Regions from separate parts of the Mesorhizobium sp. M1217 genome, predicted to be linked through region 2. Evidence: predicted binding sites of a transcription regulator. Region 2 holds the regulator's gene; each other region holds the start of a gene.

Region 1 (10,264 bases), on a different contig from region 2:
TCTCGTCGGCCGGCAGGAAGGTCTTCAGCGTGATCGGCGTCGCGATCTTGCCCATGCGGATGAGCTCGGCCGCGACCTCGAAGATCTTCCTGTGCAGCGGCTCGTAGAAATGGCCAGGCTTCAGAAAGTCGGAGACGCGGTAGAACGCATCGTTGTTGACCAGTATGGCGCCGAGCAGCGCCTGCTCGGCCTCGATGTTGTTCGGCGCCTCGCGATAGAGCGGTGTTTCCGCCACGCCGAATTTTCGTGCTGCCTCTGCCATGATGTCCCCGGTCCTGATCCCGGTCTCTCGATATCAGAACGAGACAAGTCGGTGATGACTTATCTGCATCAGTCCCCAACCAACCAACTTTGATGCCCGCGATTCACAGCCAAGATACTTCGGTGGAAAGAATCTCGATTGACTCGAATCAAGATGGCGAGCCTAACCGTTCTTGGGCGAGAACAAAACAGGAAAATAGCTGCCGATCATTCCGGCAAGGCGTCACCCCAGTCCAGTCGCCGCGCGGCCTTGAACGTCTCGCCGTCGCGCTTCGTGAACAGTCGCTCGGCGGCATGACCATCCTGTTGGCAAAGCTTCAGCAAGACCTTGCCGGAGCCCGATTTCGGCGGTGCGATCACCCGCGCGCGGGGCGGAGCGGCCGGATGACGGGAAGCGGCGACAAAGATGAACTTTTCGTCCTCCCACGGCACCTCGGCATCCTTGGCCAGACGGTGCAGGCGCGAGCGGGCGACGCGGCGGGCGAAATGGCACCAGTCGGGAGCGACAAGTGGGCAGGGCGCCTCATGCGGGCAGGGCGCGAGCACGTGCGCCCCCGCCTCGATCAGCTGCCGCCGCACGGCAAGGATGCGCTGCCAGCCGGCCGGCGTGCCTGGCTCGACGACCAGCAGCGTGTCGGCGGTCAGCTGCCAGAGCCGGTCGATTAGTTTTGCCAGCGATGCCGGCGCGATCTCATCCAGCACATAGGCCGAAGTCACCAGCTCGGCCGGCTCCAGATCGACCAGGTCGATGGTGACGTCGCCGGTCAGCCAGGCGGTCTTGGCATGGATTGTCTCGGCGGCAAGCGCCTCGCCGACCCGCCGCACCGCGGCACCGGCCTCGAGCAGCACTGCCTGTTCGAGATCGGGCCAGAGATCGATTGTGGCCCAAAGCACCGTGCCAGGGCCGGCGCCGACATCGAGCAAGGTCTTCGGAGCATAGTCGGGCCGAGACTCGCCCACCGCATCGAGGCTGGCACGGACGGCCGCATAGGTCGCCGGAAGCCGCGTTGCCAGATAGGCCTTAACCGCCATTTCTTCGGCCATGTGCAGGCGGCCATCGCGCAACTCGGCGCGGTAGCGGTCCGACAGCGTCTTGGCCGCTTGCTTGATCATCGGCAACGGCACCTGTTCGAGAAGGCGGTCGACGCCTTGTCTAAGCGGGGCGGGCAGTTCCATGGTCTACGCAGCCCGAGGTGCGAGCACGATGACCGAGGCGCCAATGATGCACATCGTGGCACCGGCAAGATCCCAACTGTCGGGGTGCACGCCTTCCGCCAACCATAGCCAGACCAGCGAGGCGGCAATGTAGATGCCGCCATAGGCGGCATAGGCCCGGCCCACCGCACTGGTGTCGACAAGCGCCAACAGCCACGCGAATAGCACCAGTGAGACGAGACCGGGCGCCAACCACAGCGGCGACTTATCCAGCCGCCACCACGCCCAGAACGAGAAGCAGCCGGCGATCTCGGCAAGTGCGGCGGCGACGTAGAGGAGGTAGGTCATGAAAAAAGGTCCCGCGTTGACGAGACCTTTTTCAGCGTGCCAGCCGGCAATGGCAAGCGGCAATGGCGCGATCGCCGGCAGTCTACTCCGGATCCGCCACCTTGCGGCGGCGAGTGGGCTTGGCGGCAGGAGCCTTTTCACGACGTCCAAGATCGCGCATCTCCAGCGCCTTCTCGCAACTGGCCATGTAGTCGCGCGTCACCGGCAGCGTGTCGTTCTTCTTGGCAATCTGGATCTGGAAGATCACCAGATCCTGCCATCGGAAGGCAGCTTCCGAGGCGGCAAGATAGAACTCCCACATGCGGCAGAAGCGCTCGTCATAGATCGCCTTGGCCTTGTCGCGGTTGGCGGCAAAGCGCTCGCCCCAATGCTTCAGCGTCTCGGCATAATGCAGCCGCAGAACCTCGATGTCGGTGACGACGAGCCCCGACTTTTCGATAGCCGGCATCACTTCGGAGAGCGACGGGATATAGCCGCCCGGGAAGATGTATTTGCGAATGAAGGCGCTGGTCGCCCACGGCACACCGGAACGGCCGATCGTGTGCAGCAGCATGACACCGTCCGGCTTCAGCAGCGTCGCCGACTTGTCGAAGAAGGTACGGAAATGATTGACGCCGACATGCTCGAACATGCCGACCGAGACGATGCGGTCGAAACGCTCATTGAGCTCGCGATAGTCCTTGAGGTCGAAATGCACCCGGTTTTGCAGGCCTTGCGCGTGCGCGCGGTCGGTGGCGACGCCGTGCTGCTCGGTCGACAGCGTCACGCCTTGCACGTCGACGTCGAACGCCTTGGCGAGATAGAGGCCAAGCCCGCCCCAGCCGGAGCCGATGTCGAGTACCGTCTGGCCCGCTTTCAACCTGAGCTTGGCGGCGATGTGGCGCTTCTTGGCTGCCTGGGCCTCATCGAGCGTCATGTCCGGCTGCTCGAAATAGGCGCAGGAATACTGCATGTCTTCATCGAGGAAGAGGCGATAGAGGTCGCCCGACAGATCGTAGTGGCGCTGCACGTTGCGGCGCGCCCGCGACGCCGTGTTGATCTGCTGCAGGCGCCGGAAGGCGTGGCGAAGACCCTCGATCGCCTTCGACCAGGTGGCATCGATGCCGCCGCTGCCCATGTTCTGGAACGCAATGCGCATCACCCCCAGCACGCCGCCCTCGATAATGTCGAGTTCACCGTCCATGTAGGCTTCCGGCACCGCCAGCATCGGATCGAAAGTGATGGCGCGCTCGGCATGCCTTGTCTTGATGTGCATGTGCACCGGCTCGCCGCTGCCGTCACCAAAAGTCACCATCGAGCCTTGCGGCCCTGTCACCTTGAGATTGCCTGTGCGGACCAGGCGGTCGAGAACGCGCTTAAGCAGAATATTCATGACCAATTGTCCCCTCTCGGCCAGACATGCTGTCCTATTCTGCATCAAGATATAGGGGTTCGAAAAGTTCCATTTGGCATAAAAATGCCCGGGTGCGAGGCCCGGGCATTGGTCCAGATAGGTATTAGCCGACGAATGCCGGCGAACAACGATCAGCCGTTGTCTTCGCCGCCCTCGAACTCCGCGTTCGGATCGAAGAAATTTTCCGGCCGCGCATTGTCGTTGATGTCTTCGCCGTAGATGGCTTCGGCGGTGGTCAGCGTTTCGCCCTTGGCCTGGCGCTCGGCTTCGTCGGCCGTGCGGGCAATGTTGAGCGTGATGGTGACCTCGACTTCCGGGTGCAGCGCGATCGCCACGTTGGTGACGCCGATGGTCTTGATCGGCTGATTGAGAAGGATCTGGTTGCGGTTCACCGAAAAACCTTCCGCCGTCAACAGCTCGGCGATGTCGCGCGTCGACACCGAACCATAGAGCTGACCGGTCTCGCCGGCCGAGCGCACGGCGATGAAGCTCTTGCCGTCGAGCTTTTCAGCAATCTGCGCGGCCTCGGACTTGCGCTCCAGGTTCCGAGCTTCGAGCTGGGCGCGCTGTCCCTCGAACTTCTTCTTGTTACCTTCGTTGGCGCGCAGCGCCTTGCCCTGCGGCAGCAGGAAATTTCGGGCGAACCCGTCCTTGACCCTGACGGTGTCGCCCATCTGGCCGAGCCGGGAAACGCGTTCGAGAAGAATGACTTCCATGGTTTTGTTCCTTCGGTTGGGCGCCTATCCTCAGGATCGGCGCCGAATTGTCTGGAACAGGTCAGGAAGCTGGGGCGTCGCCGCCTGTGTCGCTGTCCTGCCTGTCGCGGCAGTTAGGATCTCTTGTCGAAATCCAACCCGGGATTTGGTGTTCGATCCAGCTACGCCCGTCGTGGCCGGTGAAAAAAGCGGGCGGCGAACCGCCCGCTGGCTAGACCATGATCCCGAAAAGTGAAAACCGGTTTTCGGATAAGATCATGGTCAACTAATCAGTCTTAGCGGACCACGTAGGGCAGCAGGCCGAGGAAGCGGGCGCGCTTGATCGCCTTGGCGAGTTCGCGCTGCTTCTTCTGGCTGACGGCGGTAATGCGCGACGGCACGATCTTGCCGCGCTCGGAAATGTAGCGCTGCAGAAGCCGCACGTCCTTGTAGTCGATCTTCGGCGCGTTGGCGCCGGAGAACGGGCAAGTCTTGCGGCGACGGTGGAAGGGGCGCCGGGTTGGGATCTGGTTGATGTCGACCATTATTCTGCGGCTCCTTCAAAGCCTTCGCGCGGACGGCGCGGGCCACGATCGGCCCCGCCATCGCCGAAGCTGCGCGGCGGACGATCACCACGGTCACCGCGATCGCGGTCGCCGAATGAGCGCGGGCCACGATCGCCACGGTCGCGGTCGCCGAAGCCGCCGCGTTCCGAGCGCTCTTCGCGCTTCTGCATCATTGCCGACGGGCCTTCCTCATGCGCATCGACCTTGATGGTCAGGAAACGCAGCACGTCCTCGGACAGGCCCATCTGGCGCTCCATCTCATTGAGCGCGGCCGGCGGGCAGGTGATGTCCATGAGTGTATAATATGCCTTCCGGTTCTTGTTGACCCGGTAGGTGAGGGACTTCAGTCCCCAGTTCTCGACCCGGCCGACGGACCCGCCATTCGCGGTGAGGACGCCCTTGTACTGTTCGACAAGTGCATCGACCTGCTGCTGCGAGAGGTCCTGCCGGGCAAGAAACACATGTTCGTATAGAGCCATAGTGTTCGTGCCTTTCTTCGTTTCTCTCCCGGTTCCCGGCGGCAAAAGCCTCTGCAACTTCTCTGACCCGCAATCCTTGTGAAGACGGGGAAGAAAGGAGCATGACGAGACGGTCGAGAGCGGAGACACGGGAGGCGGAAGCGCTTCTGGCTCCACGCGAAGGTTTCGAAAACCTCCGGCCCTCCGTTCAGCCCCCAGCAAGGACCGGCAGATTGCGGGCGTCTATACAGGAATTTGACCGCAAAGCAAGGCCAAACGACAGGCCAAACGGCTCGACTAGCGCCCTACCTTCCAGAGCACAACGGACCTCGATGGCAAGGTTTTACGGATTTCCTGAAACCTGACCTTAACCATCATGCGAAGTTCCCCGTGCCGGCGGGCGTGGTGGCAACCCGCCGTTCATCATGCGAATGCAAAACGAAACAGTTCGCGCGCGGCCGCCAGCAAGGCGGTTTGGGGGTAAAATGCTGTTCGACAAGTTCTGCCGTTCGAAGAGCGGCAACTTTGCCCTGATGCTGGCGTTCGGGTTGCCTGCGGTTCTGACGGCCGTCGCCTTTGCCGTGGACGTGTCCACCTTGATGAGGGCCAAGGTCAGCTTGCAGAACGCGCTCGATGCCGCGAACCTTGCATCTTCGCATCTCGGCGACATCGAGGCCACGCGCAAGGACATGTTCGACCGCTATTTCCAGACCAATGTCGCCGGCCACAGCGAGTTGAGGAACGCCGAAGCGACGCTTACCGTCGAAAGGGGCCTCAATTACATCCAGACAAAGGCTGTCGCCGCGGCGGACGTCAACTTGAACTTCGCTTTCCTGTTCGGCAACGACAAGCGCATCACGGTCGATGCTGGCGCCGTCGAATCGACCAATCAGCTCGAAGTCGTACTGGTGCTCGACAATACCGGGTCGATGGCCAGCAACGATCGCATCGGCGCATTGCGGACGGCGGCGACGGGCTTGATCGATATGCTCGAAGCCGCGAAGTCGCCGACACGCAGCGTACGTGTCGCAGTGGTGCCGTTCGTCACCGCGGTCAACGTCAAGGGCGAGGACTACGATCCGTCCTGGATCGACATGGCCGGCAAATCGCCGAACAATGGCGCCAATTTCCCCTTGGTCGGCGGCAAGCGCATCACCCATATGGACCTGTTCAAGCAATTGGGCGTCGAATGGAGAGGCTGCGTCGAGGCGCGGCCCGGAACCAACAATGTTTCCGACCGCCCGACCAAAACAAACCGGACACCCTGTTCGTACCTTATTTCGCGCCGGACGATCCAGGTAACGCCAAAAATCCGAACAGCTCCTATGGCAATTCGGCGACCGGCTACAATAATTCCTATCTCGACGATACGGTTATCACCCTGCTTCCCGGCCTCACCGGCGACATCGCGAAGTACAGTGTTTCGACGATGAAGCTGATCAACGACAAGAAAGGCCCCCTGACCATCGGCCCAAACCGGGCCTGTCCGACGCCGATAGTGCCGCTGACCGACGATTTCGACAAATTGCGTAAGGCCGTCAGTGAGATGATCGAATGGAACGGCTCGGGGACCAATGTTTCGGAAGGGTTGTCATGGGGGATGCGGGTACTCTCGCCGGAACCGCCCTACAGTGACGGCGCGCCGTTCAGGGCGTCAGGCACGACCAAAACGGTGCTGCTGCTCACCGACGGCGAAAATGTTGTCTATGGCGCGAAGGATACGCCACAGAAGTCGGACTATGGTTCTTACGGGTTCCTGGCTTCGGGTCGGTTCGGATCCAGCGACCAGACCGCGGCCGCGCGCAATGTCGACGACTGGACAACCAATGTCTGCAACACGTTGAAGAAACAGGACGTGCAGATCTTCACAGTACTGCTGCAGGCCGACACCGCAGCCAACCGCAAGCTCTACGAGGCCTGCGCGTCGTCGCCGTCGGATTATTACCCGACCAACGACGTCAGTCAGCTCGAAAGCGTCTTCCTGAAAATCGGAAGCTCGATTTCGCAACTGCACTTGACGAACTGAACGACGTCAGTCGCCCAACGGCCGTTCCGCCGCCGCTGCTCAACTCGTGTGCGCAGCCACTTTGCCTGTGGTTTCGGGGAAGAAGTCGGGCGCCGCATGGCGCTTGCCGAACATCATGTCGTACTGCAGCAGACGGAAGTCGCGGATTGCCGGGTCGATCTCTTTCTGACGCGACCAATCGGGGGTGGCGTCGCCCGCCGGTGCCAACAGCAAATTGCGGTCGATGACGCGGTAGTGCTCCCGCAACTGGCCGAGGAAGCCGGTATAATAGGGATGACTGATGCCGGCAGTCTTCAGGATATGGTAGGGCAGGAAGGCTGGGCTGACGGCGCCGAGATCCTCGGCCGGGCCGCTGCGGTTCGACCAGACGATCAGCGGCGTCTGGTGATGCAGCAGCATCTGGTCGGCCGCCTCCTTGCGCGGCGCGACATTGTCCTTCATGAAACCGGTCTCGACGTAGACCGGCCCAAGCGGCGGCAGATGGTCGCCGAAGAAGGCGATGACCGTCGGCCGCTGGCGTTTCTTCGCCCATTCGATCAGCCGCTCGAGGCCGCGGTCCGCGTCGGAAGAGCCTTCGGCGTAGCTCAACAGCGATTCACGCGCCCATTGGCTGATCGGCGCCTGCACCTTATGGGTCGGATTGTTATAGCGATACGGCTCATACGGCCCGTGGTTCTGCAGGCTGACGGCGAAAAAGAACACCGGCTCGGCGCTGGTATCGGCCTCGTGGATGATCTCGTCGGTCATCGCCGCGTCCGACGCGAGCGGTCCGCGTTTTTGCATGGGCGGCAACGTCTCCTCGGACTTGAAGTCGTTGAAGCCGAAATCGGCATAGACGGCTCCCCGGTTCCAGAACCAGTTGGTGCCGGGGTGGATGGCGCGTGCCCGATAGCCCTGACTTTTCAGGAAGGTCGCCAGTGACGGGGTCGGTGTCCGCACATATTGCTGGTAAGGAATACTGCCCGCCGGCAGGAAGGCGTTGGAAAAGCCGGTCAGGGCCTCGAACTCGATGTTGGCCGTCATGCCGCCGAATTCGGGCGAGAACATGTAGCCCGTGCGCAGTGCCCGCACATTGGGGATAGGGTCGGGCGTGATGGTGACGCCGGGCAGCTTGGTCGGATCCCAGAAGGATTCGCTCATGACGACGATGATGTCGGGCTTCTCGGCGGGTACCGAGACCGTCACCTGCGGTTTGCCGATCGCTTCGATCGCCTTGCCGGAATAGCCGGGCGGCGCCGAGACATGGGCCATCGGGACGTTCAGCGCGAATGCGAGCGCAAAACCGTTCGAGGCATAGTTTTCCTTCTGGTCCCACATGATCGGGATGATCTGCAGCCGGTCGCGCGTCCATGAGAAAGTGGCATAGTCCATGATGGAGACGAAGAAGGCGATCAGCGGCACTGTCAGCGTCAGCCGGGCAAGGCGGCCCTTGTGGCTGAGCGCCGGAACGCGGCGGCGCCATAGCCGCCAGCCATAGACGAGAAGCGACAGCCCGCCGACGATGCCGATCGCCAGGGCAATGGCGGTTCCCGGGCGATCGCGTACCAGGAGCGGCATCAGCGCCACGATCTGCCGGGAATAGAGGAAATCGGTCGGATAGAGCGGATCGCCGAGATAGAGCGACTTCTGGTGGCCGACGAACGCCAGCGACAACGTCAGCGGCGCGAGGATCATCAGGCTCTGATGGCTGCGGCCGAGCACGGCGTCGAGCCCTATGAGGATCAACGCAAAAATGATGATTGTGGTCCAGCCGGGTTTGAAGGGCTGCAGAAAGAAGTCGATGGTGCCGGCAAAGTTGCCGCGCACGATCAATTCGATAGCGAACACCAGGATGGCCGCGGCCAACAGGCTGATGAAGCCATAGCGGATGACAGGCCATTTGCGCCCTGGCAGATAGCCGGTGGCCGGATCGCCTTCGAGAAACTGTGGCGCGGCCTCGGCTGCGCTCTTCTTGGTCTTTGCCACTGCGATAGTTCCCCGGCCCGCAACAAAAGCGTCACTCGACTGTCATCGAACTGTCACGCAAAGCTAGCGCCTGTGGCGGAAATAAGAAGAGCCAGCAAACAAATCGTGAGCGGTTTTCATCATGAGTGATCGCCAAAAAGCCTGCCGAAACAGGCACTCGGCCGACGTTGCGCGGTCAAGGTTGGACTTGACTTGGCCGCACGCCTTGCGTCACAGGCAACGAGAACCAGCAGCTGGGAGCCGCCGATGGCCATCGCATTCACCTTTCCGGGGCAGGGCAGCCAGGCTGTCGGCATGGGCAAGGACCTTGCCGATACCTTTGTTGAATCGCGGCGGATCTTCGAGGAAGTCGATGATGCGCTCGGCGAAAATCTATCGAAGCTTATCTGGGAAGGCCCGGAAGAGACGCTGACGCTGACCGCCAATGCCCAGCCGGCGCTGATGGCGGTGTCGCTTGCCGCAATCCGGGCGTTGGAGGCGCGCGGCTTCTCCCTGAAAGGCAAGGTCACCTATGTCGCCGGCCACTCGCTTGGCGAATATTCGGCACTTGCGGCCGCCGGTTTCGTTTCGGTCGCCGACGCCGCCCGACTGTTGCGCATCCGGGGTAACGCCATGCAGGCGGCGGTACCGGCCGGCGAGGGCGCCATGGCGGCGATCATCGGGCTGGAACAAGCCGACGTCGAAGCCGCCTGCGCAGAGGCTGCCCAAGGCGCGGCCAAAGATCCCGCGCAAGCCTTGGTTTGCCAGATCGCCAATGATAATGGCGGCGGCCAGCTGGTAATCTCCGGCGCCAGGTCGGCGGTCGAACTGGCGGCGAAGCTATGCACGGAGAAGGGCGCCAAGCGGGCGCTCATGCTGCAGGTTTCGGCGCCCTTCCATTCGGCATTGATGAAGCCGGCGGCCGAGATCATGCGGGAGGCACTGGCCGCCGTGACGAAGAGTGCACCGGCCGTGCCGCTGGTCTCCAATGTTACGGTGACCCCGACGAGCGATCCCGACGAGATCGCCCGCCGCCTCGTCGAACAGGTGATCGGGCGCGTGCGCTGGCGCGAAACGGTGGAGTGGTTCGGCGCGAATGGCGTTGCGACGCTATATGAAGTAGGCGCCGGCAAGGTTCTGTCGGGGCTGGCGCGGCGCATTAACCGCGATATTGCCACCAGTGCAATCGGATCCGCGGCGGATGTCGAGGCGGCGCTGGCGGCGCTTGCATAATCAACTGGCGATTTGACCCCGCTCCGTGCGAAGGGTGTTCGCTCAGATCAGGAGACAAAAATGTTCGAATTGACCGGCCGCAAGGCGCTCGTCACCGGCGCATCGGGGGGCATCGGCGAGGCGATCGCCCGCGTGCTGCATGGCCAGGGCGCCATCGTCGGCCTGCACGGCACGCGTATCGAGAA
Region 2 (10,264 bases):
ATTGAATGGAACGGCGACACTTGAGATCACCGGGAACCGCCTCGAATACCGCCTTGTCGTTCCTCACGGCAATTTCGAGACGGATTAACGAGCGGCGGTCGCCGCGCGAAGGCTTGCTGCGCATCGCCATCTTTAACCGACTGTTCACCATAAAGTCCGATCCTGTGCGAACGTGCCGATCCACCGGATTGAGTTTGGCACAAAATGAAGGGAATGGGCCTTGACGGCTGCCGACTTGAACAGACTGGAACAGCCCGCTCGCGTCTCGATGGGCGGTTTTCAGGATCCCGACGCGTCCGCAGCGCCCGCGCCTCGTGCTTCGCCCCTCCGCTTCGCCGCTATCGCGCTTATGGCCGCGATCGTCCTGACCGCCGCGTCCCAACTGATCTGAATCGAACTCGCCTCTGCTTGATCGCTTTGAAACCACTGCCCGAGTGCTCGGCCGTGCCCGTTCGCGGTCACCGACCTGCCGGGCCAGGCCCAACATGTCGTCGCCAGATGCCTTGCCGTCGATCCGGTGCTCGAGGACGACTATGACAGGATCGTCTGGAACGTGCGTCCCAGCGGCACGCTCGATGCGTCCTTGGAGATTTCCGGGTTCGTGGTAGCATCGAACGGCGCACGCCCCGAAAAAGACTATCTTAATCAACAATGAAATCGTGCGGGCAAAGGCCGTACTTTCATGCTAAATGGCGGCTGGAGCTTATTAAAGTGAGGACAAAAGTGAGGATGACTCCATGCGGAAGATGATTATTGCCATGGTTGCCGTGGTTGCGGTCAGCGGCTGCACCACCACGGAAGAGAACGTGGGTATCGGCACTGTGGGCGGCGCGCTCATTGGTGGCGCTGTCGGCGGCGGCAAGGGCGCTTTGATCGGCGCCGGCGCTGGTGCGATTGGCGGTCTGCTCGTTCGCCGTCTGCAAAATGGCTACTGCCAATACAGAGATCGTCACGGCCGGATTTACACAGCTCGCTGCAACTAGTTTCGAGCTCCAGGCGAACAGCAAACGCGGAGGCAGGCCACCTGTCTCCGCGTTTGCCCTTTTAGAGCGCTGTTGCGACGCGGCCCACGAGACGGCGTTTCAGGCCGGCAGCGGAACCTTGATTTCCACGTTCAAGCCATCTTCGCGAAAATCGCGCCTGATTGTGCCACGCAATTCGCGCGTGACGTTGAGATCGATCAGTCTGGTGCCAAAACCGCTCTTTGCCGGTGTCTCGAGCTTCTTCTGACCGGCCTCGCGCCAGTTGAGAGCCAATGTCCGGGTGCCGCTACGGGCGTCGAGCGACCAGTCGACCTTCAGCGCACCGACTGAATTGCCGGCTTCGCCATGCTTCAGCGCATTCGTCGCCAGTTCGTGAAAGACGAGGCCGAGTGCCTGCGTCGTCTTTTCATCGAGAAGAACCTGCGGTCCCGACAGCAGCCCTTCAGGAAGCTCGCTGCCGAACACCTGGCCTAGCTCGATGCGCAGCAGGTCGCCGAGATCGGCTTTCCGCCAGCGTGAGCGCGTCAGCATGTCCTGGGAAGCCGCCATCGCCTGCAGCCGGGCCGAGAAAGAAGCCGAGAATTCCTGGACGTCGGTGGTGTGCGATGCTGTCTGGCGCGCGATTGCCAGCACCCGCGTGATCGAGTTCTTGATGCGATGCTTCATCTCCTGCAGCATCAGGTCTTTTTCCAGCAGGCTCTTTTCGGTCGTTTCGTGAAGCAGCGAGACCGCCTCATAGGCCCGCTCCTGATAGCGGGCCACCAGCGCGATGGCGCCCGCAAGCAGCAGTCCGAACAATCCGAGCATCACCGGGATGGCGCGCGAGGAAGGTTGCGAGAAAGCACTTGTCCCCTGAACAGGACGACCCACGGCCGGCCGGCGACGGTGATCTTGCGGGTGACCAGCAGCCTGTCGCCGAGGCTCGAAACAGGCGGCGTTTCCGATTGGAACAGCAGGTTGTCGCTGTCCACCGTGCCGTCATAGATCTCGGTGTTGACCGGCAGCAATGGTGCCCGGCTGAGCGCAGCCTGGAACAGATCACGGGCGCGGAAGGCCGCATAAAGGAAGCCGGCAGTCGAGGATCTCGTCGCGTTCACGGCGTCCGGCGCGGTTTCGACATTGAGCCGGACGAAGACGAGGAACCCGGTAAAGGTCTGCGCGGCACCCGTATCCTTGCCGAACTGCACGAGCCCGCTGGCGTGCTGCTGGTCGTCGGTCATCGCCTTTTCGATCGCCTCGCGCCGCGCCGGCCCGGTGAACATGTCGTAGCCGATGCTGGATTTGTTGGACGGATCCAGCGGTTCGAACAGCACGATGGGCGTACGCCACGGTAAGTTCGTGTCGGGATAGATCGGATGGCTTGCGCCGTGATCGTGCAGGATGTCGCGCTCGACCGCCGCCTCGTTGCCAGTTTTCGCCAGGCGAAGGAAACCGATGCCGCGCAGGCCGGCGAAATTATTCTCGATGTCGAGCGCGTTGAAGAAGGCCTTGAACTCGCCCTGCGAGATACCGCCATTGCGTGCGTCGAACAGCGCCCGGGTCGAACGCAGCAGCGACAGGTCCAGGTCGATGCGGCTTTCGATCCGGTTAAGCGCGTCGTCTGCCGTCGCCTCGAATTTAATGCGGGCCGCCTCCTGGGTGGCAAAATAGGCAAAACCCGCCATCGTCAGGCTGATCAGCGCGACGGCGATAAAAGCGACGGTCGGAAAAAGCTTCTTCAATTGCTGATACGTCCCGATGGACGGTTCGGCATCTTTATGGGCAAGTCCTGACGCCAACACAATGGCGAGGCCAATGCATGGTGACGGCTGGCACATTTTGGCGGCTTGTGATTAGCCGGCTAATTCTCGTTCATGCGGCGATCTTCAGCGCGCCCGGCCCCGGAATGGCGCCGGGTGGGCACTTGCCGAGGATGATCATGCCGAGCACCTCGTCCTGGGTGACGTCGGTTGTGCGCGTCGTTCCGACAACCCGACCGTTCTTCATGACGCAGACACGGTCGGCAAGCTCGAACACGTCGTGAATATCATGGCTGATCAGGAAGATGCCGATGCCGTCGGACTTGAGCTGCCTGACCAGTTCGCCGACCTGCGCCGTCTCTTGCGGCCCGAGTGCCGCCGTCGGCTCGTCCATGATCAGGATGCGAGCATTGAACAGGATGGCGCGGGCGATCGCCACCGACTGCCGCTGGCCGCCCGAAAGCTTTACCACCGGCTCCTTGAAGCGTTGGAAACGCGGATTGAGCCTGCCCATCACCTTGCGCGCCTCGGCCTCCATGGCGACGTCGTCGAGCGTACCCCAGCCGGTCATCAGCTCGCGGCCGAGAAACAGGTTGGCGGCCGCATCGACATTGTCGGCCAGCGCCAGCGTCTGGTAGATCGTCTCGATGCCGTACTTCTTGGCGTCGCGGGGATTGGAGATCGAAGCTTCCTCGCCGTTGACGAAAATCTGGCCCGCATCGCGCTTGTAGGCGCCGGACAGGATTTTTATCAACGTCGATTTGCCGGCACCGTTGTGACCGAGCAAAGCCATCACCTCGCCCGGGAAAAGGTCGACAGAGGCATCGTCGACGGCGCGAATGCCGCCGAAAGCGATGGAGATGTTGCGCATGTCGATCAGCGGCGTGGGAGCGGTTTTGTCTGCCATGCTCGTCCTTCCTCCCTATAGATCCTGCTTGAGCATCAAGTTGTACGAAAACCGGTTTCCACCTTGCGGGATCATGCTCAGACCCGTTTGCGATAGACGGTATCGAGCCACACCGCGACCACCAGCACGGCTCCGACAACGATGCTCTGCAGCGGCGAATCGATGCCGAGCAGCACCATACCGGACTGCAGCGACTGCATCAAAAGCGCGCCGAGCATGGCGCCGAGCACTGTGCCGGAGCCGCCGGCGAGCGACGTGCCGCCGATCACCGCCGCCGCGATGACCAGGAGCTCGTCCAGCGTGCCCAGCGCATTGGTCGACGAGTTCTGCCTGGCTGACGAGATCGCTGCGGCGATCGTCGCCAGCACGCCCATGATCATGAACACCTTCATGGTCACCCAGCGCGTGTTGATACCGGCAAGGTTGGCTGCTTCCGGATTGCCGCCGATGGCGAAGACATAGCGGCCGAAACGGGTACGCTTGGCGATGAAGGTCATGATCAGCCCTACGGCTACAGCCATCAGCACGGGTATGGCGATGCCATGGGCGATGAACAGCCCGCCTTCGGGAACGGTTATATTGTTGGCCGCCGCATATCTGTTCACGATGCCGACCGGCCAAGGATAGGAATTGGCAAGCCATATGGCGCCCATGATGACAAGGCAAGTGACGGCCCCGAGGAACGTCTCGGCCCAGATCGGGCGTAACGGGAAGCGGAACCGCTTGCGCTGCACCCGCCCGTTGAGCAGCATGAACACAACCGCCAGGCACGCGACAATTCCGACGATCCAGCTCCATCGCGCACCGATCGAACCCGTCGGTCCGCCGCCCATCAGCTGGAAAGTGGCATCCAGCGGCGCAATCGTCTGCCCACTGGCGACCCACCATGCGGCACCCCGCCAGACCAGAAGGCCGCCCAGCGTCACGATGAAGGCCGGCACCTCGAGATAAGCGATGATGTATCCCTGGAACGCTCCGATCAGAAGGCCAAGCGCGAGGCCGATGGCCAGCGCCAGGATCCAGATCCAGGGGTTGCCTAATTGCAGACCGACCATTCGCACCAGGAAATGCACCTGCGCAAAACCCATGACCACGCCGATCAGGCCTTCGGCGGAGCCGACCGACAGGTCGATATTGCGCATGACGATAACCAGCACCATTCCGGCGGCCATTATGGCCACGGCCGAAGTCTGCACCGACAGGTTCCAGAGATTGCGTGGCGTCAGGAAGGTCCGGCTGTCGAAGTCGAACGGATTGACGCCGAGCCGTACGCTAGAAATGACATGCAGGCCGACCCAGATGACCAGCAGCGCGCCGACCATGCCGAGCATGCGCGTGTCGAGTTCGGTTGCCTTGAGAAATCGGGCAACAATGCCGAGTTCGGATTCCCGTGCCCGGTCTGTCGTGCTGTCGACCGGCGTGTTGGACGTCGTGTCGGTCATGATGTTTCTCCCGCCGGGTTGCCGTCTGCCGCGGATGCCGGAAGCAGCCTAGAAGTTATCCGCCGGAAGCGGAAAAACAACTCTTGTTGGAAAAACGCCGCGGCGAGCGGCCGCGGCGTTCGGACTTTTCGGAAACGTCGGCTCAGTTGCAGACTGCAACAGTGCCAGCCGTCACCCCGGCGCAGACCTCTTCTTTCTTGATCCAGCCGGCGTCGATGACGACGTTGAGGTTGTCCTTGGTGATGGCGACCGGGGTCAGGAACAGCGACTTGACGGTATTGCCGCCGGGCGTGGTGAAATCCTTCACGCCGGCAATGTCGGTCATCTGCTTGCCGTCGGCCAGTTGCGAGGCGATCTCGGCGGCATTCTTGCCGAGCTCGCGCGCATCCTTCCACACCGACACGGTCTGTGTGCCGAGCGCGATGCGGTTCAGCGCGGCGTGGTCGCCGTCCTGGCCCGAAACCGGAACCGATCCGGCCAGCCCTTGCGCCGTCAGCGCGGCGACGACGCCGCCGGCAGTGCCGTCATTAGCGGCGACCACGGCATCGACCTTGTTGTCGTTGGCGGTCAGGAACTGTTCCATGTTCTTCTGAGCGTTGGCCGGCAGCCAGCCGTCCGTATAGGCCTCGCCGACATTCTTGATCTTGCCGCCGTCAATGGCCTCCTTCAGCACCTCCATCGAACCGGCAAACAGGAAATCGGCATTCGGATCGGAACCCGAACCCTTGATGAAGACGTAGTTGCCTTCCGGCTTCACCTTGAAGACTTCGCGGGCCTGCATGCGGCCGACTTCCTTGTTGTCGAAGGTCAGATAGAACACGTCCTTGTTCTCGATCAGCCGGTCATAGCCGACGACCGGGATGCCTTCGTCCAGTGCCTTCTGCACGGCCGGCCCGATGGCCGAGGCGTCCTGCGCCAGGATGATCAGTGCGCTGGCGCCCTGCGAGATCAGGCTCTCGACGTCGGTGAGCTGCTTGCCGGGGTTGGACTGTGCGTCGGCGGAAATATACTTGTCGCCTGCGGCCTCAATGGCCGCCTTCATTGCGGCCTCGTCGGTCTTCCAGCGCTCTTCCTGGAAGTTCGACCAGGAAACGCCGATGACCTTGTCTTTAGCCTGCGCCACCGACGCCAGCGCCAGCGTCATGGCGACACCCGCCAGAATGGCGGTCGTGAATTTCTTCATCATATCCTCCCTGCGCCGCGTACGGCGTGACCAATTGGCTCAAAGACCAGCTTAGAAGCTCTAATTTTTTCGAGCCTCGAAAAAATACTGGCCCGATCTCCGGCTGCTGTCAACATCGATTCTGATGGATTTTGATGACTCTGCGAGTTTTTTCGAGCGTCGGAATAAACGATGACAGCGCCACCTGCATCTGACACTATTTGCCTGCGTCCGACACTATTTGTCGGACATTACCGACGGCTTCCGGTTCATGAGCGGCCGCGGCAACCGGGAGGAAAGCAAAACAATGTCGGTCGGAATCCGCCATGACGATTTGCGCCGGCGCAACCGGGCGATGGTGATCTCGGCGGTGCGCCGGGCCGGCCAGCCATCGCGTACTGAGATCGCAGCTACTACCGGCCTCAGTCATTCGACCATATCGGCGATCTCTTCCGACCTGATACGGGAAGGCATCCTCGCCGAGAGCAAGGCAAGTGAGCCCGTTTCGTTGAAACGCGGTCGTCCGCAGGTCGGCCTCGCCCTCAACCCGGAAGCGGCGGCGGTGCTGACCGTGGTGTTGTCGCTGAATTTCCTGTCGGCCGCCATTATCGACTATACGGGACAGGTGGTCGCCGAGGAACAGCGCCGGCTGGACACGCTGACCATGCCGCGCGACGAGCTGATCCGTGAATGCATGGCCATCGTCCGGCGCCGGCTGCAGGATCCAGACCTTGACGTCCGCAGTGTCGCCCGCATCGCCCTGGCGATTCAGGGCATTACCGACTCCCCTGCACGCGCCATGCTGTGGTCGCCGATCACGCCGCAGACCGACATCGCCTTTGCCGACATGCTGGAGGACGAATTCGGCATCCCGGCAACGGTGGAGAACGACTGCAACATGATGGCGGTGGCTTTGCGCTGGCGCAATCCGGATCGCTATCGCGACGACTTCATCGCCATCCTGCTTTCGCATGGCATCGGCATGGGGCTGGTGCTGAAGGGCGAACTGTTCACCGGGACGCATTCCTCGGGTGGCGAATTTGGCCACATGATCCATCGTCCGGGCGGCGCGCTCTGCCGTTGCGGGCGGCGCGGCTGCATCGAGGCCTATGCCGGCAACTACGCCATCTGGCGCAACGCCAGGCAGATGAGCGAAGAAAGCGAACCGATCGCCGACGTCAGCGACGCCGACATGCGAGCACTGGCGGCCCGGGCGCGCGAGAAAGATGGGCCGGAACGCGAGGCCTACCGCAAGGCCGGCGAAGCGCTGGGTTTCGGTCTCGGCTCGCTGTTCGCGCTGATCGATCCGGCACCGGTCGCGATGGTCGGCGCCAGTGCCGCCGCCTTCGATCTGATCGAGCCGGCCTTGCGGAAGGCAATCGCCCAGACCGCCGGCGGCCAGCATTCGGGCTCGATCTCCTTCGATACAGAGCCGAACGAATTGCCGCTGATCCGCGAAGGCTGCGCGATGCGGGCGCTAAGCTTCGTCGACCAGGAGATTTTCGCGCCGGGCGCGCAAATGAGGCCCAGCGTCAGAAAGAACGTAGCCTGACCAGGCGGGTCAATCTTCCCTGATCGCATAGCCGGCACCGCGGATGGTGCGGATGACATCCGGCATCCGGCCGTTGTTGACGGCTTTGCGCAGCCGCCCGACATGCACGTCGACGGTGCGTTCGTCGATGTAGATTGTCTCGCCCCAGACATTATCGAGTAACTGGCTGCGCGAGAAGACACGGCCCGGATGCCGCATCATGAACTCGAGCAGCCGGAATTCGGTCGGCCCGAGCCTGATTTCGCTCTTCTTGCGATAGACCCTGTGCGATTCGCGATCGAGCACGATGTCGCCGACCTTCAGCACGCTGGACAGCACTTCCGGCTTGGCGCGCCGCAGCAGCGCCTTGACCCTGGCCATGAATTCCGGTGTCGAAAACGGTTTGACCAGATAGTCGTCGGCGCCGGTCGAAAGCCCGCGCACCCGGTCGCTCTCCTCGCCGCGCGCGGTCAGCATGATGATCGGCAGCCGCTCGGTTTCGGGGCGCACCCGCAACCGACGACAGAGCTCGATGCCGGAAACCGCTGGTATCATCCAGTCGAGCACCAAAAGGTCGGGCACATTCTCCTGCAAACGGATCTCGGCTTCGTCGCCGCGTGTCACCACCTCGACCTGGTAGCCTTCGGATTCGAGATTGTAGCGGAGCAGCACACCCAATGGCTCCTCGTCCTCCACCACCATTATGCGTGGTGCGATCATCGGCTGGGCACCCCCATCATGTCACCGGTGCGGACATTGTCGTTTCGTCCTGCTTCGGACGATTGACCGGCAATTGCTCGCCGGTCAGCACATAATACGCATTTTCGGCGATGTTGGTGACATGGTCGCCGATCCGCTCCAGATTCTTGGCGCAGAACAGCAGGTGCGTGCAAGCGGTGATGTTGCGCGGATCTTCCATCATGTAGGTCAACAGCTCGCGGAACACGGACGTGTATTTGACGTCGATGCGCTCGTCGGCGGCACGCAGCTTGGCCAACGCGGCCGCATCGCCTGCAGCATATTCCTCGATGACACCCTGCACCTGGATGAGAACCAGCTGCGCCATCGCGTCGATGGAATGCGACAGGTCCCGCGGCGTGGCGCTGAGGCCGACCGCACTCACGCGCTTGGCGATATTCTTGGCAAGGTCGCCGATGCGTTCGAGGTCGCCCGCCATGCGGATCGCTCCGACCACATGGCGAAGATCGTGGGCCATCGGCTGGCGTTTGGCGATCAGGGTGATGGCGCGGTCGTCCAGTTCGCGTTGACGCGCATCCATGATGGCGTCGTCGGAAACGACGCGTTGCGCCAGCACGTTGTCGGAATTCAACAGGGCCTTGGTCGCCCCGCCGACCATCGAACCGGCGAGGTCGGCCATGTCGCGGATCAGCTTGCTGATCTGCTCGAGATCCTCGTCGAAAGAAGCGACTGTGTGTTCGCCCATGGTCCTGTCCTCATATGCATGATCGGAACGGCTCAGCCGAAGCGGCCAGTGATGTAGTCCTGCGTGCGCTTCTCGCGGGGCGACGTGAAGATCTTCTCGGTCCGGTCGAACTCGACCAGTTCACCCAGATACATGAAGGCGGTCTGGCGCGACACGCGCGCCGCCTGCTGCATGTTGTGGGTGACGATGACGATCGTATAGTCGGCTTGCAATTCGTCGATCAGTTCCTCGATCTTGGCAGTCGACAGCGGGTCGAGGGCCGAAGCCGGTTCGTCGAGCAGAATGACTTCCGGCTTCACGGCCACGGTGCGGGCAATACAAAGCCGCTGCTGCTGGCCGCCTGACAGGCTCAAGCCGCTGGCGTTGAGCTTGTCCTTGACCTCGCCCCACAGCGCGGCCCGCTTCAACGCTTGTTCGACGCGGCCGTCCATTTCGGACTTGCCCAGATTCTCATAAAGCCTGACGCCGAAGGCGATGTTCTCGTAGATCGACATCGGGAACGGCGTCGGCTTCTGGAACACCATGCCGATCTTGGTCCTCAGGAGATTGAGGTCCTGCGAGCGGTCGAGAATGTTCTTGCCGTCGAGCAGCACCTGGCCCTCGGCTGTCTGCTTCGGGTAGAGTTCGTAGATGCGGTTGAACACACGCAGCAGCGTCGATTTCCCGCAGCCCGAAGGGCCGATGAAGGCAGTGACGCTGCGCTCGGGCAGCGACAAGGTGATGTCCTTCAACGCCTTGCTCTGGCCGTAGTAGAAGTTGAGGTTCTTGACCTCGATCTTCGTCTTCTCGGCGACCGTTTCGGTCATCGTCATGTCCGGGGACAACATCTGTGTCATCTGTCCTCTCTGCGTCCGGTAAGGCTGCGGGCGAGGATGCTCAAGCCCAGAACCGTCAGGGTGATTATGAGTGCGCCGGTCCACGCCAGTTGCTGCCATTCCTCATAAGGGCTGAGAGCGAACTGGAAGATGGTCACCGGCAGGCTGGCCATCGGCGCGTTGATATTGCTGCTCCAGAACTGGTTGTTGAGCGCGGTGAAGAGCAGCGGCGCCGTCTCGC
Region 3 (10,264 bases), on a different contig from region 2:
GTCGATGACCTGCTCGCCGGTCCAGGCGCCGGCCGGCTTTTCGGTCGCACCTTCGGTCAGGCCGGTAAAGGTAAACCCGGGAATGAGCAAATGCGCCGCGACATTGGCGCCGGGCTCGTTGCGCAGCGCGTGTGCAAGGCCCTCGGTATAGGTCTTCACGCCAGCCTTGGAGACGTTGTAGGCGAGGTTGCCGGGCGGCGTGGTGATGCCTTGCTTGGAGCCGGTGTTGACGATCAGACCCGGCTTTCCCGCCGCCAGCATGCGCGGCGCAAAGGCCTCGACGCCATGGATGACACCCCAGAAATTGATGTCCAGCAACTGCTTCCAGGCCTCGCGGTTCTCCCAGGGCTTGCCGGGGTTGTTGCCGACGCCGGCATTGTTCATCAGCAGCGAGACGTCGCCGAAGGCGCCGAATGTCCGTTCGGCCAGTCGGTCGAGCTCGTCGGCTTTCGAGACGTCAGTTGCAACGGCAAGCACGGCGCTCTCGCCGGCGATGGCGGCGACGGCGTGTCGGGCCTCATCGAGGCGTGCGCCGCCGATGTCGGCCAGCACGATCTTCATGCCCATCGCCGCTAGTCGTTTGGCCGCGGCAAGGCCGATGCCGCTGGCCGCGCCGGTGATGACGGCGACATTACCGGAGGCAAGTGCGGGCAGGGCGGTCTGGATCTCGGCGTTGGTGGTCATGATTTTCTCCTGTTCTGGCCGCGGCGAACTTAGCGCGGAACGAGGCTCGCGCAAGCCGATGCCGGTATCTTCGGGTTGACCGCGTCGGCGGGCGCTGCGCATGCTGATATCGAAAAAGGAGACTGACGATTGACCGACTGGATCGAGATCCTGAAAGAACAGACCGCAACCGGCGACCAGATGAGCCGCGAAGTGCCGCAAATGCTTGCCAATCCCGACATCAGCGAAGCGCAAGTGAAAACGCTTTTTTCGGCGCTCGAAAAACAGGCGGAGTTCGTCGAAAAGCTGCGTATGGCGCTGGAAAAGTTCGGCCATGATTTTTCAGTGATCAAGGCGGCCGAGCGGCTGGAGGAGCGCTACGCCGACCTTGCCGCCTCGGTAGCGGAAAAGCTGAAGGAAATGCGAGGCTAGAGCCTGTTCCATCCCGATAAAATTCGGGATGGGCTCTATCTTCTCGTTGGACCATGATCTTTTCCGAAAACCGGCATCCACTTTTCGCTGACGCGGTCCTTCGGTTCGGGATCATGGTCTGTCTATTTCTCGATTAGCCGCTCGAAGCGCCTGTCCGGCACTAACCAGATCAGCGCTACCAGGACATAGATCGAGACACCGATCCAGTGATTGACGAAGGTCAGTGCGACGGCGGCGATATAGAGGGCCAGCGAGATCTTTCCCTTGAGGTCATTGCCCAATGCCCTGGCGAAAAGGGTTTCGCTGCTGTGCAGTCGATGCAGGGCCATGGTGAGGATGTTGAAGCCGATGGCGCAGAGCGCCAGGTCGACGCCATAGACGGCGACCGGCACGGGCGCGAAATGGTTCTCACCCATGAAGGCTGTCGTCGCCGGCATCAGCGATAGCCAGAACAGCAGGTTGAGGTTCGCCCACAGCACGCGGCCGTCAACCCGCTGCACGGTATGGAACATGTTGTGCAAATTGTTCCAGTAGATGCCGACATTGATAAAGGACAGCACATAGCTGAGGAATATCGGCCAGAGTGGTGCCAGCGCGGAAAAATCCTCGCCATGCGGCACCTTCAATTCCAGCACCATGATGGTGATGATGATGGCGACCACGCCATCGGTGAATGCCTCGACCCGTCCTTTGCCCATGAATCTCCCCTGACAATCCGCTGAGGTTAAAAGAGGATCTCGCTCAGCGCCATCGGCAAAGCTGCCAAACTTGTCAGGAGCAAGTCGGGAAGGGGGAACGGCTGACGCGAAAAAGGCGTTTGGTGTCAGATCCCGAACAGCAAAAGGTCGAAAAATGACAGCTCACGCTCAAGTCATGACGCGCGATCACGAACTCGGCGGCAGCGCCGCAGCGGCTGCCGTGGCTGCCATGATCGCGGCTCTTTTCGCCGGCAGCACGGCGCTGACGCCGCTTTACATCATCTACAAGCAGGTCTTCGGCTTCTCGCAGATCACTTTGACGCTGGTCTACGCCGTCTATGTCATCGGCAATCTGGCAGCGCTGCTGATGTTGGGCCGTGTGTCCGATGTTATCGGGCGCCGTCCGATGGCATTGGCCGGGATGGCGGTGGCCGTCGTCAGCGCGGTGTTTTTCCTGTTCGCAGAAAATGTCGCGTGGCTCGACATCGCCCGGATTTTGAGCGGATTGGGAATTGGCGTCGGCGCCGGGACTGGGACGGCCTGGCTCGCCGAATTGCTCTCGGCCAACGACAAGTCACAGGCGGCGACGATTGCCACCAGCACCAATTTTCTCGGCCTCGGCATTGGTGCGCTGGGGGCCGGGTTGCTCGCAGAATACGCACCTTGGCCGCTCAGGCTGATATTCGTCGTCCACCTGGCGATGCTAGCGATCGTAACCCTGCTGATCTGGCGTACGCAGGAAACCGTTTCGCGGCCGGGAAAACTGGCTGACGTCTCGATGCGGCCGCGGCTTTCCGTGCCTGATGACATCCGCGCAAATTTCGTTGCGCCGGCGGTGACCGGCTTTGGCGCGATGGCGCTCGTCGGCTTTTATGCGGCACTCGCGCCGAGCATCCTGGCGCAGCAACTGCAGGTAGCCAACCATGCGGTAGCCGGCGCTCTGTTCTTTGAATTGTCGATCGTGGCGGCCGGCACCATTGTGGCGACGACGCGTCTTTCGAGCCGGGCCGCGATGTTTGCGGCACTTGCGCTGATGATCCCCAGCGTCGCACTGATCGTTGCGGCGCAGGTCTTCGCCTCGATGGCCATCATGGTCGCCGCAAGTGCTCTGTGTGGCGTGTCGGCAGCGCTCGGCTATCGCGGCGGCTTGCAAGTGGTGAACGAGATCGCGCCGGCGGACCGGCGCGCCGAAGTGGTATCGGCCTTCTTCATCTGCTGTTTTTGCGGCAACGCGCTGCCGGTCATCGGCATCGGCATCCTGTCGACCGTGGCAAGCGCGACCGTGGCGAGCCTGGCCTTTGCCGGCATGATTGTCGTCTTTTCCCTGGTGGCGCTCGGGTTTGGCGCGAAATACGCGCGCTGAGCCGGCCTTTCAGCCGTTCGGCGTCTCGGGCGAAAGATGCGCGCGCTGGCGCGGCACGCCGAGGCCGGTATCCGGCGGTTCGCCGGCAGCCGGCCGGCTCTCGATCATGTGCACGCTGCGCCAACGGCCGAAGCGATAATAGGCCGTGGCCAGCACGAGCGAGGTTATCGAGCCGGCCGGAAAGCTCCACCACAACGCTTCCTCACCGATCGCACTTCGAAAGAAATAGGCGAAGCTGGTGCGCACCAGAAGTACCGAGATCACCAGGATGATCAGCGGCGGCATCACCGCGCCCGTGGCACGCACAGTGGCGAAGAGCACGATGGTGATGCCGAACAGGATGAAGGACCAGGATGCGACCTTGTTGATGTGAGTGGCGATGTCGATCGCTGCACTGTCGCTGCTGAGGAAGAGGCTGAGCACCGCGCGATCGAATACGAACAGCAGCGCGACAAGCACGCCGGTAAGCACAAGGTTGAAGCCGACGCCGGACGCGGCGATGCGGCCGATCCGGTCCCAGCGCCCGGCGCCGACATTTTGCGCCGCCATGGACGAGACCGCGGCGCCGATGGCGAGCGCCGGCATCTGGATATAGGTCCAGAGCTGGGCGGCTATGCCGTAGGCAGCCGCGACCTGCGAGCCGTAGGCATTGACCATGCCCGTCACAGTCAGCGCCGCGGACGAGACGACGATCATCTGCAGGCCCATCGGCACGCCCTTGAAGACGACAATGCGCAGCAGCGCCGGGTCCGGCCGCAGCAGAGCAAGATTGGCGCCGGCCAGCCGCAGCGGGTGCTTGCGCGCATAAAGCACGATCAGGATGGCAAGCACGCTTACCGTCTGGCCGATCAGCGTCGAGGTGGCCGAGCCGGCGATGCCGAGTTCGGGGAACGGGCCGATGCCGAGAATAAGCAACGGGTTCAAAATGACGTCGAGCACGACGGCCAGCGCCATGAATAGGAAAGGCGTGCGCGAATCGCCGGCGCCGCGCAGCACCGTCATGACGAAGGACAGCAGGTTCATCATCGGTACGGCGAGAAAAATGATACGCAGATAGGAGCGCGCCAGCGGCAACGCATCGGCCGGCGTGCCGAGCGCATTGAGGATTGTATCGACCCAGATCCAGCCGCAGACCGCGAACACCACCGAGACAAGGAAGAAGAAGGTGGCGCTGGTGCCGACGATGCGGCGGGCTTCGGGCAGATCGCGGGCGCCGACCGATTGCGCGACCAGGATGGTCGCCGCCATGCCGATGCCGAAGACGGTGCCGAGGATGAGAAACAGCACGAGGTTGGCATTGGACGTGGCGGTCAGCGCCGCTTCGCCGAGGAAACGACCGACCCAGACGGCATTGATTGAGCCGTTGAGCGACTGCAGAACATTGGAGCCGAGCACCGGCAGGGCGAACAGCAGCAATGTACGCGGGATAGGTCCACTGGTGAGGTCGCTGGTCCGCCGGCGTGCGGGCATCTTGTCGTCCATGGCAGGCAACTCGGCGAAGGCTTATCTTGAGTCCGGTCCGCAATGATTGCCGATTTAACGAGACAGGTCGACGCAGCGTTGCGAATTCCGCCTGGCGTGCCTTGATCCAATCATGTTCTCAAAGCTTCCGGAATCGTATATTGATCCTGCACGCGTGGGGCCGCATCTTTCCTGGATCTCATGGGCAAGCCGGGGGTTCATGTCCGATATTCCGCTGTTTTTTGAGCGCCTGAACCGGCGTGCGTTTCTTGGTGCATCCGCTTTGGGCGCGGCCTCCGTGGCTCTTTCGGCGTGCACCACGACGGACGTAGCGGCGCCGCCAGTGACCGCGGCGCCAAGCGATCCGGCTTTCGGCGATGCCGCAAGTATGTATGCGGCGCGCGTCGACGAGGGCTATCAACTGCCGGCAATCCCGGTAGCCAAGGTCGATCCGAAATTCGTGCGCCAAATCGTGTCCGATCCGACCGGAGAAAAACCCGGCACGATCGTCGTCGATACCTCCGAGCACTTCCTCTATCTGGTGCGCGACGGCGGCAAGGCAATTCGCTATGGCGTCAGCCTCGGCAAGGCCGGTTTCGGATGGACCGGCAGCGCTGTGGTTCAGGCGAGGAAGAAGTGGCCGGTCTGGACGCCGCCGCCAGAGATGATCCAGCGCCGGCCGGAACTGGCGAAATACAAGGACGGCATGCCGCCCGGCCCGCACAGCCCGCTGGGCGCACGCGCGCTATATCTCTTCCGCGACGGCAAGGACACGATGTACCGGCTGCACGGCACGCCGGAGTGGGATTCCATCGGGAAGAACGCTTCCTCCGGCTGTGTGCGCTTCATGAATCAGGACATTATCGACCTCTACAGCCGCGTCGACGGCGTCGCGCCGGTCTTCGTGCGCCCGAACCTGTCGGCCGCCGGGAAGATCGCCGCCGTGTCGGACAGGACGGCCGAGCCGATCGATGCGGGCGTGCCAAAGGACGCGGAGATGTTGAGGTAAGTGCCTTCGACGGATCGTCAGTCTTAGGTTTTGCAAACCCACTAGAACACAATCCTTGTGCCGGCGAGCCGCAACTGAAGGGCCCGACCGTTCGATCGTGCTAGGCAGGCGGACGCGTTCGGCGCGTCCGCCTGCCTGGGGGTGTCGCTACTTCCCGGCGAGGCCTGGAAGCGTGACCTGATAGACCAGGAACATCGTGTCGACATCGGCGCCATCTTCGGCCTTGTAGGCCGCGCCGACCTGGAAGCCGTCCTGGGTGAGAAAGTCATTGTCGTTGGCGACGAACAGGAAATAGTCGTCGGGCCGTGTTGGATCGAGGACGCTCACCACCGACATCGCCTCCCACTTCTCCGAAAGGTTGTTGCGGTCATTGGGCGCGCCATTGTGCAGCCCGAAGCGGCCGAGCTCGGTCTTGTCGTTGATGTCGATGAACGGCGTCAGCTTGGCCGGCGTCACCGAGGGATCGAGCTCACCTTTGGGCGCAACCGGCTTGTCCTTGTCGAACTCGGTGCCGGCGATGTCGGTTGCCGCCGACACATCGACGACGCTGATCTCGCGATAGAGCGAGGTGTCGCCCTTCACCCCCTGGCCGTTGCCGCTGTCGCGCGCCAGCATCAGGAAGGTCTTGTCCGACAGAGCCACGATTTCGCTCTGCGCGGCAATCTTGGTCTTGCCCTTGGCATCGGTGAACACCGGCAGCGGCACAACATATTCATGCGCAAGCTTGAGTTGGGCCGGATCCGAGGCATCGTAGACCAGCGCGCGCGTGTTCTGGCGCGTCGAAGCGGAATCGCCGCCATCCTGCCTGGGGGCCGATTGCAGCACCGCGATCAGGAACTTGCCGTCGGGCGTCAGTGCCATGCCTTCGAGGCCCTGGTTGTTCTGGCGGCCGGTTTCGGGATCCTTCGGATCTGGGTCTGCCGCGCCAGGTCCCGGATTGTTGGACGCGAAGTTCGGCGTTCCATGACGCATCGGGACAAGCGCCGCCGGTGGCTGCGTTGCCGACATCAGACGCCCATCGGCGGAGAAGTGGTAGATGTTCGGACCATATTCGTCCGAGATGAACATGGTGCCGTCGGGCAGCCGCACGATCGCCTCGTTATCGAGCGCGAGCTTGCCGTTGGCTTCGGGCAGGATCGGCATGTCGTCGGTCGCTGCGCGCACGCCGTTGAGCGGATCTAGGCCGGTTGCATCGATGCCCTTGTCGTCGGTCAAAAGCATGGTGTCGGCTAGCGTTGCCTTGAGGCCCGACTGTTCCTGGCCGGCGGCTGGCACTGCACCCGGCGCGATCGGGGCGAACTCGAGGGCGATCGTGTTGAGGCGCGGACGGTAATCGGTGGTGCCGACGACATTGTAGCCGCGGTCCGGCAGCAGCCATAGCGAGCCCTTGTAGCCATCGGCGCCATGCGTCCAGCCGGCAGCGTCAATCGCCATGCCCGAGCCGGAGCCAAATGTCTCGCCGAACCTGTCTTTCTGGCTGGCCGGGATGCGGCCGACGCCGACCAGGCCCTTGTTGACGAAGTTGGCGCCGCCGACGGTCGCGGCGTTTTCTGCCAAGGCCGGACTCAAGGCGGTGAACATCGCGAGCGCGACAGCGAGGGGCGCGGTTCGGTGCAGGTTTTTCATGGATATCCTCTTTGAGACAAAGCTGCCGGGATCTGAAAAGCGCCGCGTCGCATCGAGAATGCCGCGAAAGCCTTCGGAGAAGCGATCTAGGACGCGAACATGATACTTGCGTGACAGTGCTGCGCTTGCCTGGCCTCGTGTGGTCGCAACTGGCCTGTGCATGGCGAATCGTTGCTATCGAAAGAGCAATTAACAACTTTACAAATAACCATTCTTGGGTGAAGTTATGACAATGAAAGGTCACCGATGACAGTCTGTCGTTTCGCCACCCGCCTCAATTCCTTTGCCTCGCGGCCACAGGCCGAGTGGCCTGATCTTGTTGGTAAACCGTCCATGCTGCAAATGGCGGCGCGTGCGGCGAAGGTTGCGGAATTGACCGATCTCGACCTCAACTTCCCCGATCATGTCGATGAAAAACCTGCGGAAATGGCGCGCAAACTCAGCGATCTCGGGCTTTCCATCAATGGCTTCGCCATGCGCTACTACTCTAATCCGGCCTTCAAGCTCGGCGCCTTCACCAATCCGGATCCTTCCGTTCGCCGCGAGGCCATCGACCTGACCAAGGCCGGCATCGACGCCGCGCGCGAGGCCGGCGCCAGCCTGATGACATTGTGGCTCGGGCAGGATGGCTTCGACTACGCCTTCCAGGCTGACTACGCAACACTCTGGCAGCACGAAATCGATGGCATTCGTGAAGTAGCGGCGCATGATCCGGGCTGCCAGATTAGCCTTGAATACAAACCCAACGAGCCGCGCTCCTACAGCCTGATGCCCGATGCGGCGACGACATTGCTGGCGATCCGCGAGATCGGCCTGCCCAATCTCGGCGTGACGCTCGATTTCGCTCACGTGCTCTATGCCGACGAGCAGCCGGCTTTCGCTGCCGCCCTCATAGCACGGCACAGCAAGCTGCTCGGCGTGCACCTCAACGACGGCTACGCCAAGCGCGACGACGGCCTGATGGTCGGTGCCGTGCACACGCTGCAGACGATCGAGCTGCTCAGGCAGATCCGCCGCGACGGCTATGCCGGGGCCATCTACTTCGACACGTTCCCCGACATGACCGGGCTCGATCCCGTCCACGAATGCGAAGTCAACATCGCCACCGTCAAGCGCATGCTGCGCGTCGTCGAGCGGCTGGAAAAGGACAACCGCCTGTCAGCCGCCGTCGATCGTCAGGACGCGGTCGCGTCGCAGGCCATCATCCAGGAAGCCATGCTCGGGCCGGACAGCTGAGGCCGGCGCCATCACCGTTTTTCAACAAGGGAGGAAAGACCATGAAATTTCTGCTCGTCACCGCTACCGCTGCCCTGATGACGCTGTCCATCGGCTCGGTGTTTTCCGCGGATCTCGCGCCGCTCAATTCCGACACCGAGAAGGATCGCATCGACTGGTCGCAGCTCGAGGCCAAGTTCGGGGCTTTCCCCAAGCTGCCCGAGGGCACCAAGGCGGGTGCGGTCTCCAAGACGCTGACCAACGAATACTGGCGCTCGCTGGGTGAGGGCTACAAGTCGTTCGGCGACCGCATCGGCGTGCCCGTCGTCTACCAGGCGGCGCAGAGCGAGGGCGACCAGCTCGGCCAGCTCACCATCGCCGAAGGCCTGGTCACGCAAGGCTACAACGTGCTGCTCGTTTCACCGCAGACCGACTCCAATTTGCAGCCGATCATGGAACAGGCCAGGGCCGCCAACGTGCCGGTGGTCAACGTCAATGACGCGGTCATCCCGCAGGCCGAGTACTATGTCGGCAATGTCCAGCGCGACAATGGTGTGCGTGTCGCCAAATGGTTCATCAAGAACCGGCCGGATGGCGGCAAGGTTGCCATCGTCGAAGGCCAGGCTGGCGTCTACGCCGCCGTCCAGCGCACCGACGGCTTCAAGACCACAATTACTGAAACCGGCAAGTTCGAGGTCGTCGCCAGCGTGCCGGGCAACTGGGATCGCCAGACCTCCTACGACGCGGCCACCAACATCCTGCAGCAGCACCCCGACCTGATCGGCTTCTATGCCAATAATGACGGCATGGCGCTGGGCATCGTCGAAGCGGTCAAGGCGGCCGGTCTGCAGGACAAGGTGGCCGTCTTCGGCACCGACGGGATTTCCGACGCTTATGCCTCGATCCGGGCCGGCGAGCTGACCGGTACCGTCGACAGCTTCCCGGTGCTGACCGGCGAGGTGGCGCTGGAATCGGCGCTGCGACTGGTGGCTGGGCAGAAGCTGCCGCGTGTTGTTGCCACCCCGCAGGCGCTGATCACCAAGGACAATGCCGACCGTTACTCGGGCGGCGGCGACGCCGTGCGCAAAGCGCTGCTCGAGGACGCGGCAGCAGGCCAATAGAGCAGGGCGGCGGGTGCCGGCCTTGGGTCGGCACCCTTGCTTGGAGAACCGAAGCAATGTCAGCGCGGCTGCAATTCGAGGGCATTTCCAAGCTGTTTCCGGCCGTGCGGGCGCTGAGCGACGTGTCCTTTTCGGTCGGCGCCGGCGAAATCCATGGCCTGCTTGGCGAGAACGGCGCCGGCAAGTCGACGCTGCTGCGCATCCTGTCGGGCGTCTACCGGCCGACAGCGGGAAGCGTTTTCATCGACGGCAGGCCGGTGACGCTGAACAACCCGGTCCAGGCGCGGGCCGCGGGCGTCGCGATGATCCATCAGGAATTACAGCAGGTGCCACGTCTCAGCGTTGCCCAGAACATGTTCCTGGGCCATCCGCTGACGCGCGGCGGCGTCTTCGTCGCACGGCGCGAGCAGGAGCGCCGCGCTGCGGAAGCCCTGGCCGCCATCGACCCGACCATCGATCCGGCAGCCCCGCTTGGCTCGCTGAAGGTGGCGCAGCGGCAAATCGTCGAGATTGCCCGGGCGCTGCTCGACCGCGCCAGGATCGTGGCGATGGACGAGCCGACATCGAGCCTCACGCCGAGCGAGTTCGAACGGCTGGCCGAAGTGATTGCGGGCCTGGCGCGCGACGGTGTCACGGTCGTCTATGTCTCGCACAAGCTGGATGAGGTGTTCGGCAT

Evidence for each region. Region 2 encodes PhoB, which activates phosphate uptake and scavenging genes when phosphate is short. Its sites were predicted from a motif close to TGTCATNNANCTGTCAT; they were not measured.
Region 1: a site for PhoB is predicted at 8,908-8,924, ahead of NKH37_RS09425 (LTA synthase family protein). Genes of this name have one in related genera too.
Region 3: a site for PhoB is predicted at 7,352-7,368, ahead of NKH37_RS11915 (esterase-like activity of phytase family protein). Genes of this name have one in related genera too.

Annotation. Positions count from the first base shown of each region.
Region 1 covers NZ_JAMYMA010000004.1:393,182-403,445, forward strand. The annotation lists gene NKH37_RS09380 (replicative DNA helicase) at 1-262, opposite strand, end outside; gene NKH37_RS09385 (small ribosomal subunit Rsm22 family protein) at 469-1,437, opposite strand; gene NKH37_RS09390 (YnfA family protein) at 1,441-1,764, opposite strand; gene NKH37_RS09395 (cyclopropane fatty acid synthase) at 1,847-3,136, opposite strand; gene rplI (50S ribosomal protein L9) at 3,289-3,873, opposite strand; gene rpsR (30S ribosomal protein S18) at 4,149-4,397, opposite strand; gene rpsF (30S ribosomal protein S6) at 4,397-4,897, opposite strand; gene NKH37_RS09415 (pilus assembly protein TadG-related protein) at 5,362-6,309, shown strand; gene NKH37_RS09420 (vWA domain-containing protein) at 6,306-6,902, shown strand; gene NKH37_RS09425 (LTA synthase family protein) at 6,942-8,867, opposite strand; gene fabD (ACP S-malonyltransferase) at 9,114-10,079, shown strand; gene fabG (3-oxoacyl-[acyl-carrier-protein] reductase) at 10,140-10,264, shown strand, end outside.
Region 2 covers NZ_JAMYMA010000002.1:67,448-77,711, forward strand. The annotation lists gene NKH37_RS02965 (sensor histidine kinase) at 1-88, shown strand, start outside; gene NKH37_RS02970 (hypothetical protein) at 221-391, shown strand; gene NKH37_RS02975 (YMGG-like glycine zipper-containing protein) at 738-983, shown strand; partial or broken gene NKH37_RS02980 (CHASE domain-containing protein) at 1,083-2,704, opposite strand; gene NKH37_RS02985 (ATP-binding cassette domain-containing protein) at 2,835-3,629, opposite strand; gene NKH37_RS02990 (sugar ABC transporter permease) at 3,707-5,071, opposite strand; gene xylF (D-xylose ABC transporter substrate-binding protein) at 5,214-6,254, opposite strand; gene NKH37_RS03000 (ROK family protein) at 6,541-7,785, shown strand; gene phoB (phosphate regulon transcriptional regulator PhoB) at 7,795-8,484, opposite strand; gene phoU (phosphate signaling complex protein PhoU) at 8,501-9,208, opposite strand; gene pstB (phosphate ABC transporter ATP-binding protein PstB) at 9,241-10,044, opposite strand; gene pstA (phosphate ABC transporter permease PstA) at 10,041-10,264, opposite strand, start outside.
Region 3 covers NZ_JAMYMA010000006.1:70,225-80,488, reverse strand. The annotation lists gene NKH37_RS11945 (SDR family NAD(P)-dependent oxidoreductase) at 1-684, opposite strand, end outside; gene NKH37_RS11940 (hypothetical protein) at 814-1,095, shown strand; gene NKH37_RS11935 (TMEM175 family protein) at 1,218-1,793, opposite strand; gene NKH37_RS11930 (MFS transporter) at 1,948-3,156, shown strand; gene NKH37_RS11925 (MATE family efflux transporter) at 3,166-4,638, opposite strand; gene NKH37_RS11920 (L,D-transpeptidase) at 4,838-5,626, shown strand; gene NKH37_RS11915 (esterase-like activity of phytase family protein) at 5,774-7,252, opposite strand; gene NKH37_RS11910 (TIM barrel protein) at 7,499-8,488, shown strand; gene NKH37_RS11905 (sugar ABC transporter substrate-binding protein) at 8,530-9,588, shown strand; gene NKH37_RS11900 (sugar ABC transporter ATP-binding protein) at 9,645-10,264, shown strand, end outside.